Regions from separate parts of the Paenibacillus sepulcri genome, predicted to be linked through region 1. Evidence: riboswitches for the same ligand, from Rfam matches in the RefSeq annotation. Region 1 holds a riboswitch; the other holds the start of a gene.
What was found. A riboswitch is a leader RNA that binds a small molecule or an ion and turns the genes downstream of it on or off. The one in region 1 is predicted to bind cyclic di-AMP.

Region 1 (4,901 bases):
GAGCGGATGCAGGCCTACATCCAAGCCATTGAAGCCAACAAGGAAAACTACAAATACAATCTGATCGGCCTGTTCGGCGTTATGCTGAATATGGAGTTCCAGCGCGAGAATGCTTACTTCTGCACCCAGTTTGTCGCCAAGGTGTTCGAGCATAGCGGACTTCCGATTGCCGACAAGCCGGCCTCGCTGGTCACTCCCGGCGATCTGGAAAATTCAGCAGCTCTGCAGCTGGAATTTCAGGGCGAGCTGGAGCGCTATATCCAGCGCCAATCTACTGCTAAGCAAGAGATGAAGACCGCCTGATGCTTGAGCTGCTATTCTATCAGCTGCATCGATATTCCAAAACAATGCGCATGGCAGGTTAGTTTACCGATTCAGATGATAGGGGACTGTCGTGATAACTACGTCCTTCTGGGCGAACAAATAAGCATGCAGCATCAAGCCTGTCTGGTTGTGAAGAATATACTGCCACCAATGCTTGGTTATGAACTGGGGAATGAGAATGGTAATATGATCGGTTTCCGCGCTTTTCCACTCGACCGTATCAATGAATTTCATGAGCGGCCTGATCACGCTGCGATAGCTGGACCGGAGCACGATGAGACGGACGCCGGGATTCCATTCCTCCCACTTTTTCTCCATCCGTTCAATATCTTCATCATCAAATCCCACATAAACGGCGACCACATTCTCCGTCAGCGACTTGGCGTAGCTCAGCGACTGCATGACAACGCGCGTTATGCCCGCTACCGGAACCACGATGGTGCTTCCTTTAATAACCGGTTTGTCCGCTTCCATGTTGATCCGCAATTGATCCGCCGTATTGCGGTAATGCTTGTTGATGCTCAGAAAGATCCAGATCACAACAGGCAGGAAGAGAAAGACCATCCAGACATGGCCGAACTTGGTGAAGATAAAAATCAGCGTAATGACCAGAGTGGTGAGCATGCCAATTGTATTGATGACTAATTTTATGATCCAGTTGGCTGGCTTCAGCTTAATCCACCTCACCATCATCCCCAGCTGGGATAACGTAAAGGGAATAAAGACACCTACCGCATACAGGGGAATGAGGCTCTCCGTATCGCCATGGAAAAGCACCACGAGCAGAGCGGACAAGATGCCCAGAATGATAATGCCATTGGAAAAGCCGAGTCGGTCGCCGCGCACCATAAACACATTCGGCATATATTTATCTTTGGCCAGCATGAACGCCAGAAGGGGGAAGGCCGAGTAGGCTGTATTGGCCGCCAGAAACAGAATCAGGGCAGTGACTCCCTGGATGATATAATAAATCACGCCTCTGCCGAAGGTGGAATCGGCGATCTGGGAGACTACGGTTTCCTTCGGATTCGGCGTAATGCCGTACCAGTAGGCGAGAAGGCTGATTCCCACAAACATAGCGCCCAGAATGGCGCCCATCATGATCAATGTGGCGGCGGCATTGCGATTGGCTGGCTGCTTGAAGTTCGGTATGGCGTTGGACACCGCCTCCACGCCGGTGAGCGCGGAACAGCCGGAGCTGAAGGCCTTCAGAAGCAGGAAAAGACTGATATTCGATACTGCGGCGCCGATTTCCGGAGGATGCGCGTCAACGCCTCCGAGCGCATACTTGATGATTCCCGAAATAATGAGTGCGAAAATCGCGAAGACAAACAAATAAACGGGCATGGCAAGCACGGACGCGGATTCCGTAATTCCGCGCAGGCTGATAATGGTCAAGAACAAAATCATGATGAGTGCAATCAGTACGCGATGATCATGCAAGGACGGAAAAGCCGATGTAATGGCATCAGTCCCGGCGGATGTGCTGACGGCGACAGTAAGAATGTAATCGACAAGCAGCGAGCCTCCGGCCAGCAGTCCGGTGCGGACGCCCAGATTGTCCTTGGCTACTACATAAGCCCCGCCTCCGGCGGGATAAGCGAAGATCGTTTGCCTGTATGACAAAATCAGAATCAGGAGAAGACCCAGCACGGCAAGCGAGATGGGGATGGAATACCATACCGCCGCGAAGCCCGCAGCCATCAGAACGATCAGAATTTGCTCCGTCCCGTAAGCGACTGAAGAGAGCGCATCCGAGGACAATACCGCAAGCGCTTTAAGTTTGGTCAGCCTTTCCCCTTCAATTTCCGCACTTTTCATTGGACGTCCGATTAATAACCGTTTGAATCTGCCTACCACTGTGACTTCCCCTTTTAGCTGCATTTTGTTGTGAAGCAAATGATCCTATCCCTTATTTCAAGCATAAAAAAAGCCGCAGAAAGTTAGGAGCTTTCCGCGGCTTTATCCATAATTGAACATGGTTAAAACAACGATAATTCCTCTTCCGTACGCTTACGAGGTTAGCTGTCGGATTCGGGCGCGAGAGTCGCCCTACACCTTGGCTTGCGCCAGGTGATTCACCCCTGAGACCAGATCAACTGCATCTGCCTCCATGGTTCCCCCGTTTCTGTTTCAGAACTCAGCGATTAAGGATTTCTATGAAATTGAAACTCTTTTCCGCGACTTGCTGCTTCACTTACTGAATATTACTCCTTCACTTATTTGTTGTACAGCAACGGAAACTGGAGAATATTTTAGCTCATTACCCTATATAGCGATATAAACGCTTACATAGATCCTATCCTCTTCCTATCAACCTTTTTCGCAGGATATCTTCATTTATGACCTATTATGTTTCCTACCCATTATTTTTGTCTGGTCATAAGCGATCTCAACAGCACAGCCGCGGATTTGAGCCTTGGCTTTTTTCTGTACTTGCGCACATCATCGTAAGTCGCCAGGGCAACCTTGGCATCCCTCAGCGCATAAGCGAAATCATCCCCCTGCATCAGCTTGTATTCCCATACCCGCTTCTCCCAGGATGGAACAAGGGCGCTCATATGCTCGTCCTCGGCTGCCGGATGAATATAAGTCTCGCAGATTCCCTCGGGAAGATCGTAGAGCTTTGCCAGCATCATTTGCTTGAAGCTCTCATAGGTTTCCCCTTCTTCCACGCCATACGTATGGCTCAGCAGATAATCCGGTATCGGCACGCCGAGCGTATCCGCAAGATGGACCACCTTGCGCAGTGCCTGCTCCGCCCCCGGAATGGACGCCAGAAACTTGTCCCGGGGATCGATCCAGCGGAACAGACGGAATGGCAGGCCGCGCCGGGAGCACTGCCACAGCACCTGCGGCAGATAGCTTCTGCCTGTCGCCAGCCCATAGAGACTTCCCATATGATTATCCGCATGGGAGACCGTCAGACCCGCCTGCTTCACCGCCTGGAACTGTGCCTGCATTTCCCGTACAACCGCCTTCGGATCGGACTGCCGCTCGAAAGCTTCGATGGTGGCGTGCATGCGCCCGTCCGGGCCCTCCAGCGACGGATCGCCGGTCAGGCTTTTCCAGGGCAAAGCGGCAATCTCGCTTGTTAGCGTCAGATGCAGCCCGATATTCGCAGCCTTCTGCTTACGGCACCACGCTGCCGCCTGCTCAAAGGCCGAAGCAGGCGGCATAATCGTTGCCGATGATACCTTCCGCTCCTCCAGCAAATACATAATAGCTTGATTGGCGGCCTCGCTCTGCCCAAAATCATCCGCATTCAAAATTAAATATTTCTCCATCTGCCGCACCTCCAATACTTTATTCAATCCTGACTTTTCGGAAATGGCTTCAGAAAAAACGAGAGAATCAAGGAAACGCTCAGTAAACAAAATGGGACAACACAGACCAGGACGCGAAAGGTCAAATCAGGATTCGGTCCGGGTTCGTCGCCGCTTACATAGCCAAAGAGCATGCCGATGGTCCAGAACGCCAAGGCCGAGATCAGACCGCTGGAGCGGGTGATGAATCCGCTGACGGCCGTATACACGCCTTCCCTGCGCTGGCCGGTTCTGGCCGTATCCAGATCGATGATGCGGCTGTTCAGCACAGGCGGAGTAACCAGATACCCAGCCAGTCCGAAGCCGACAATAATCCCGAATACAATCCCGCTGGCAAGTCCCTGACCGAACCACAGCGGTATGACGGACAAGGCATAAACAGCGAGAGAAACCCTCCAGCCGTTATGGGAACCAAGCTTGTTAACGATCCAGTACCAGACGACCACAAGGGGAATAACCGATACAAATATCGATGCCAACAGCAGGGAAACCTGGGATTCGGGAATGCGGAGCGTATATTTGGCGTAAAAAGGGATCATCGAGCTGAGCAGCCCGTTCACCGTCTGGGCGAACGAATTGGCAATGTTGAATATCCAGAACTCCTTGTTCTTCAACGTCTCGCGGAAGGATTCGATCAAACCAAGCCTGGGCTCGGAAACTTCCGTTTTCCCTTCCTGCACGCTCATCACGCACAAGAGCATGAATATCCCGAAAACCACGGCATAGATAAGCGCCATATAGCCAAAGCCGAAGGCCTCGAATACGAGAGGCGTAAGCGCCGATCCGATAAGGATTGCCACAATCTGAAAGCCCTGCTGGATTGCCGAAGCCTTGGCCCGCAATCGGCTGCCCCGGAACAGCTCCGGGAAGAGAGCGCCGTAATTCACCCAGAGAATCGTAGCAACCCCTTCATAGAGAATAAGCGAAACGAGGAACCAAAGGAAGAGGTTCATATTCCCCAATCCCTGCGGCACAGCGAAAACCATGACAAATGAAGCCATAAAAAAAGGAATGGCCGAATAAATCCAGGGCTTGCGCCGGCCGAAACGCGTTCTGGTGCGATCCGACAGATAGCCGGCTATCGGCTGATTCACCGCGTCCCATATTAAATAGATGGTCCGGGCCAGCGTAGCAAGCCCCACTCCAAGACCCAGCTTTTCTACATAAAAATAGCTGTAAAAAGAATTGAAGGCCTGGCTTGGAATCATCAAAGCAAACATGCCAAGCGCATACGTGAATGGAGAATTAAGC
Region 2 (4,901 bases), 2.9 Mb from region 1:
GATGCCTCATATTTCTCCAGCCGAGCAGCAGCAGCGGGATATTTATGAGCAACGTAGTGACCGAAGGGGGCAGCGAAAAAGCATACAGCAGCAGGAGGGAGATCCCGGTAAGCCCCCCTCCATCAGCTTGTTGGGAATGATAAATAATGCAGGCCGAATGCGAAAATAGCCGCGCCCAGCATAATAGCGGCAAGCTGTCTGAGGGGAAACACCTGTTTGTTGATCATCACGATCTTAGTACCTCCGGAAGAATCCTCTGACTATAGGGCATAGAAAATAAGCCCGAAGAGCACAGAAACTCTCCGGGCTTCCCTACAATATAAAAAGAGGTTTGAATGCTAGAACAAACTAATATAAGAAGATGCACGGTCAAACAATACGGTTTTTGTCGCTGACTGATTATGACCGGGATTGCTTTTCAACTGCTCCAGAGCTGAGGAGACCAGTACACTTTGAATGGTATCTTCATGGTAATGCTGCAATAACCAAGCGAGATTATGAGGCTCCCTGGAATCCATGATGTCTCGGAAACGGTTGGACCATGTAATCCAGTCCGCGGGCTTTTGCCAATTTTCCAGCACCATATCGCTCCATGCTTGTCCGGCGTTTGTGGTCAGAAACAGGATGACCTGATAACGGGTCATTTTGTTTTCATTGAGGGCCACAATAAACAGCTCCATCCTTTTGACTTGAACGATCTGCAGGCGGAGTTCCGGTTCAGGCAGCGGGTCAGCTTTGGGCAGTGGGTCAACGGTTTGAACAGACATCTTTAAATTCTCTCCCTTTTTTCGCTTACGAGGTTAGCTGTCGGATTCGGACGAGAGAGCCGCCCTGCCAGAGCCGTCAGGCATCCGGATTCACCCCTTGAACGCCAGAAGTGTCAGACGCTCACATGGTTCCCCCGCTGCTTCCTTTGGAAGCACTCAGCGAATAAATGATAGCCGTAACAGGCTTGCCATTTATCATATTCCGTTCCTTTTCTTCTGTAAAATGATCCGCAGCCTGTTAAACACTTCATAACGCCATATTTTTCATTTAAAGTGAAAATAAGCGGCTAAAACCAGTCATTTTGCGCAATTACTCGTTCCCTCTTCATGTTGCTAATACGCTGCCCCAATCTTCATATAAGCTCCCGAAGGGCCTGGTTTCATTTTAAGCGGAGATAAAGAAAAACGGCGAAATACCGCGATATACAGAGCATAAAGAAGCATTGATCCTCTGAAAGCGCTTGAAAATATGTCCAGCGGCGTTATTTGTGCCCATAGCTGTTCTGGACATGCTTTACACGCCGTACGGCTGGGAGTATGATTCATATCGTGCTTAACAGCATATATCCATTTTTTTGATCGCTGAGTTTCCGCCTTCGGGTGGAAAGCGGGGGAACCATAGAGGCGTTGTTGGTATCCGATGTGAGAGTCGGATCGTACAGCGCAGGGGTGAATCGTTGCAGGAGTGTCATGAAACTCATGCAGCGTAGGGCGACTCTCACCGCCCGAATCCGACAGCTAACCTCGTAAGCGCAGGTGGAGAGAGGAATGGTGAACGAAGTGATCGATTAAATTCGACCGCAGAGCGTCACGTGCCTCTGCGGTTTTTTGTTGTATAGATTTTTGTATAAATCTTGAATTTGTTTCATTCGCTGAATATTGCGCAGCAGCTGCAGTAACGGGGGAACCAACGACCGTCCTCGTCCATCGGGACGAAGGCGACGGTCACGGGGTGAATCATCCGGCATTCCAAAATGCCGGGCGTAGGGCTACTCTCATGCCCGAATCCGACAGCTAACCTCGTAAGCGTACCGGGAGAGGCAACACTTATCGCGAGCGATCAGGACGTTTGTCATGGTCAAAGAAGCCGCAGGTAAAGGTTACTCTTTTCCTAAGGCTTCTTTTTTGTTGCCTTCTTCCCTGAATTTGGAGGAGAAAAGTATGGAACAACGGCCCATATTGGTGGCTGCATCGACTGAGGCAGGGAGAAAATTCGTACGGCTGCTGCTCTACAAACAGCAGCCTGTGGTCGCCCTCACGAATAATAGGAGGGAAGAAAAGCTGCTGCGGGAACTGGGCGTTAATGAAATTATACGAGTGAACACGACCCGCAGCAAAGCGGGAGCGGCTCCCCAATTTTCGATCGGACGCGTTTATATTTTTGAGTCGAGCCTGCCGCTCAGCTGTCAGTATCTGCAGCTCATGGCCAACTGGTCCTGCCAGGAGATTACCGTTATTACGACGGTATGGCATCCCGAGGTTATTTATAAAAAGCTCGGGGCTGCCTATATTGTGCGCACGCAATCCGGAGATGTCGGGTTCTTGCTCAGCCGCCTGAATGATCAACCATAAAGGGAGTGCTGTTATGTTGGATGTATGGATGATTTTGACTTTGATCGCCTCTTTCCTTGTTATCGCCGGATTCTTGGTCTGGTGCGACAAATCGATCGACGAGACGGAGGGAGAACGCTTATGACGCTGGTATTGATTTTTACAGGCGCGTTGCTGATCTACCTGGTGTATGCCCTGCTTCATCCCGAGAAATTTTAAATGAGCTTGAGAGTCGATTAAGCCCCAAGGAGGAACGGCTATGGACATATTGCAAATTATTATTGTGATCGGCGTTCTGATGCTGATCGCCAAACCGCTCGGGAATTATTTGTATCATGTATTCTCGAACGAACCTAACCGCACAGACAAGGTGTTCGGTCCGGTGGAGAAAGTGATTTATATGATCATGGGGCTGAAGAACAGGGCGGGGATGAGCTGGAAGAAGTACGCCATCAGCTTCGTTACCATCAACTTCATATTCGTAGCCATCAGCTATGTGCTGCTTCGGGTGCAGAGCGGGCTGCCGCTAAATCCGAACGGAATCGGCGATATGGAGCCCACGCTCATTATGAATACGATAATCAGCTTTATGACCAATACGAACCTGCAGCATTACAGCGGTGAAAGCGGGCTGTCGTATTTCACGCAAATGGCGGTCATCATGATGATGATGTTCACGTCGGCGGCGACCGGCTTCTCGGTTGCAGTCGCATTCGTGAGAGGAATCACAAGCAAAGGAAAAACGGTAGGTAACTTCTTCGAGGACTTCGTCAAAGCGCACACACGGGTCTTTTTCCCGCTGGCGATCATCGTCACCCTGGTGCTGGTCGCCCTGCAGGTGCCGCAGACGCTTGATCCTACCTTGTCCGTAACCACTCTGGAAGGCGCGACCCAGCAGATCGCAATCGGACCTGTAGCTTCATTGGAATCGATCAAGCATCTGGGCACCAACGGAGGCGGGTTCTTCGGCGTCAACTCGGCGCATCCGTTCGAGAACCCGAGACCACTTACGAATGTCATCGAGATTTTGTCGATGTGGGTGCTGGCTGCGGCGCTGCCTTTCATGTACGGCAGATTCGCAAAAAGCCACAAGCAGGGCTGGGTTATTTTCTCGGCCATGATGATCCTGTTCCTTGTATTCCTCTCTGTCGTCTATTCGGCTGAGAAAAGCGGGAACCCTGTCATGAACGGGCTTGGCATTGATGCTTCACAGGGCAGCATGGAAGGTAAAGAAGTACGCTTCGGGATTGCCCAGTCGTCCCTGTTCACAGCGGTTACGACGGCGGCGACAACGGGATCGGTCAATAACATGCACGATACGCTCACACCGATAGGCGGTCTTGTACCGCTTGCAGAGATGATGCTTAACGTCGTATTCGGCGGTAAAGGCGTGGGGCTGGTCAATATGCTGATGTATGCCATTCTTGCCGTATTCATCTGCGGTCTGATGGTCGGGCGAACGCCGGAGTTTCTCGGCAGGAAGATTGAACCGCGGGAGATGAAGCTGATCGCGATCGCTATTCTGGCGCATCCGTTTATCATTCTTGCACCGACGGCCATTGCCTTCCTGACCGATCTTGGAAAAGGGGCCATTACGAATCCTGGCTTCCACGGCATCTCGCAGGTGCTGTATGAATACACCTCATCCGCGGCTAACAACGGCTCCGGATTTGAGGGACTCGCAGATAATACGCCGTTCTGGAATATTACCACGGGCCTTGTCATGTTCTTCGGAAGGTATATTTCGATGATTGCGCTGCTGGCCGTTGCCGGGTCGCTGACCCGCAAGCAATGGGTGCCGGAGACGATCGGAACGTTCCGCACGGACAATGCGCTGTTCACATTCTTATTGATCGGGACTGTCATTCTGATTGGCGCGCTGACCTTCCTGCCAGTTATCGTTATGGGCCCGATCGCCGAGTATTTGACAATTCGTTAAAGGAAATGGGGTGAGCCGAGAATGAATGGAAATCGTAAAAAAAGCATGTTTTCTGGCGATCTTGTCGCCCAGGCGCTGAAAGCCAGCGTAATCAAGCTGAATCCCGCAGCCATGATCAAGAATCCTGTCATGTTTGTCGTTGAAGTCGGCACCGTCATCGTGCTGCTGATGACGATATTCCCGGGATATTTCGACTCAAGGGACCGCATCGGCTTCAATTTGACCGTGTTTGTAATCCTGCTGTTCACGGTGCTGTTCGCCAACTTCGCAGAGGCTTTGGCTGAGGGCCGGGGCAAGGCGCAGGCTGATTCACTCAAGAAAACGAAGCAGGAAATTATGGCCAACAAGGTCGTAGGCGGCGGCATCAAAGTCGTGCCTTCCACCGAGCTTCGCAAAGGGGATGTCGTCATTGTCTCGCAGGGGGAGATGATTCCCGGTGACGGCGAAGTCATCGAGGGTCTCGCATCTGTCGATGAATCGGCGATTACAGGCGAATCCGCACCCGTCATCAAGGAGGCCGGCGGCGACTTCAACTCCGTCACCGGCGGAACAAGGGTTGTCAGTGACCGCATCAAGGCACGGATCACAAGCGATCCCGGCGAAACGTTCATCGACCGGATGATCGCGCTCGTCGAAGGGGCGAA

Region 2: linked by a shared signal. The riboswitch ahead of ACFOLF_RS24280 (hypothetical protein) and the one ahead of ACFOLF_RS11900 (APC family permease) in region 1 are both predicted to bind cyclic di-AMP.

The regions. Positions count from the first base shown of each region.
Region 1 covers NZ_JBHRUP010000001.1:2,659,673-2,664,573, forward strand. Annotated here, with positions in the region: gene ACFOLF_RS11895 (hypothetical protein) at 1-303, shown strand, start outside; gene ACFOLF_RS11900 (APC family permease) at 367-2,184, opposite strand; cyclic di-AMP (ydaO/yuaA leader) riboswitch at 2,320-2,480, opposite strand; gene ACFOLF_RS11905 (polysaccharide deacetylase family protein) at 2,691-3,611, opposite strand; gene ACFOLF_RS11910 (MFS transporter) at 3,635-4,901, opposite strand, start outside.
Region 2 covers NZ_JBHRUP010000001.1:5,529,826-5,534,726, forward strand. Annotated here, with positions in the region: partial or broken gene ACFOLF_RS24270 (YitT family protein) at 1-227, opposite strand, end outside; gene ACFOLF_RS24275 (hypothetical protein) at 339-767, opposite strand; cyclic di-AMP (ydaO/yuaA leader) riboswitch at 775-939, opposite strand; cyclic di-AMP (ydaO/yuaA leader) riboswitch at 1,338-1,535, shown strand; cyclic di-AMP (ydaO/yuaA leader) riboswitch at 1,628-1,812, shown strand; gene ACFOLF_RS24280 (hypothetical protein) at 1,929-2,339, shown strand; gene kdpF (K(+)-transporting ATPase subunit F) at 2,460-2,537, shown strand; gene kdpA (potassium-transporting ATPase subunit KdpA) at 2,578-4,257, shown strand; gene kdpB (potassium-transporting ATPase subunit KdpB) at 4,279-4,901, shown strand, end outside.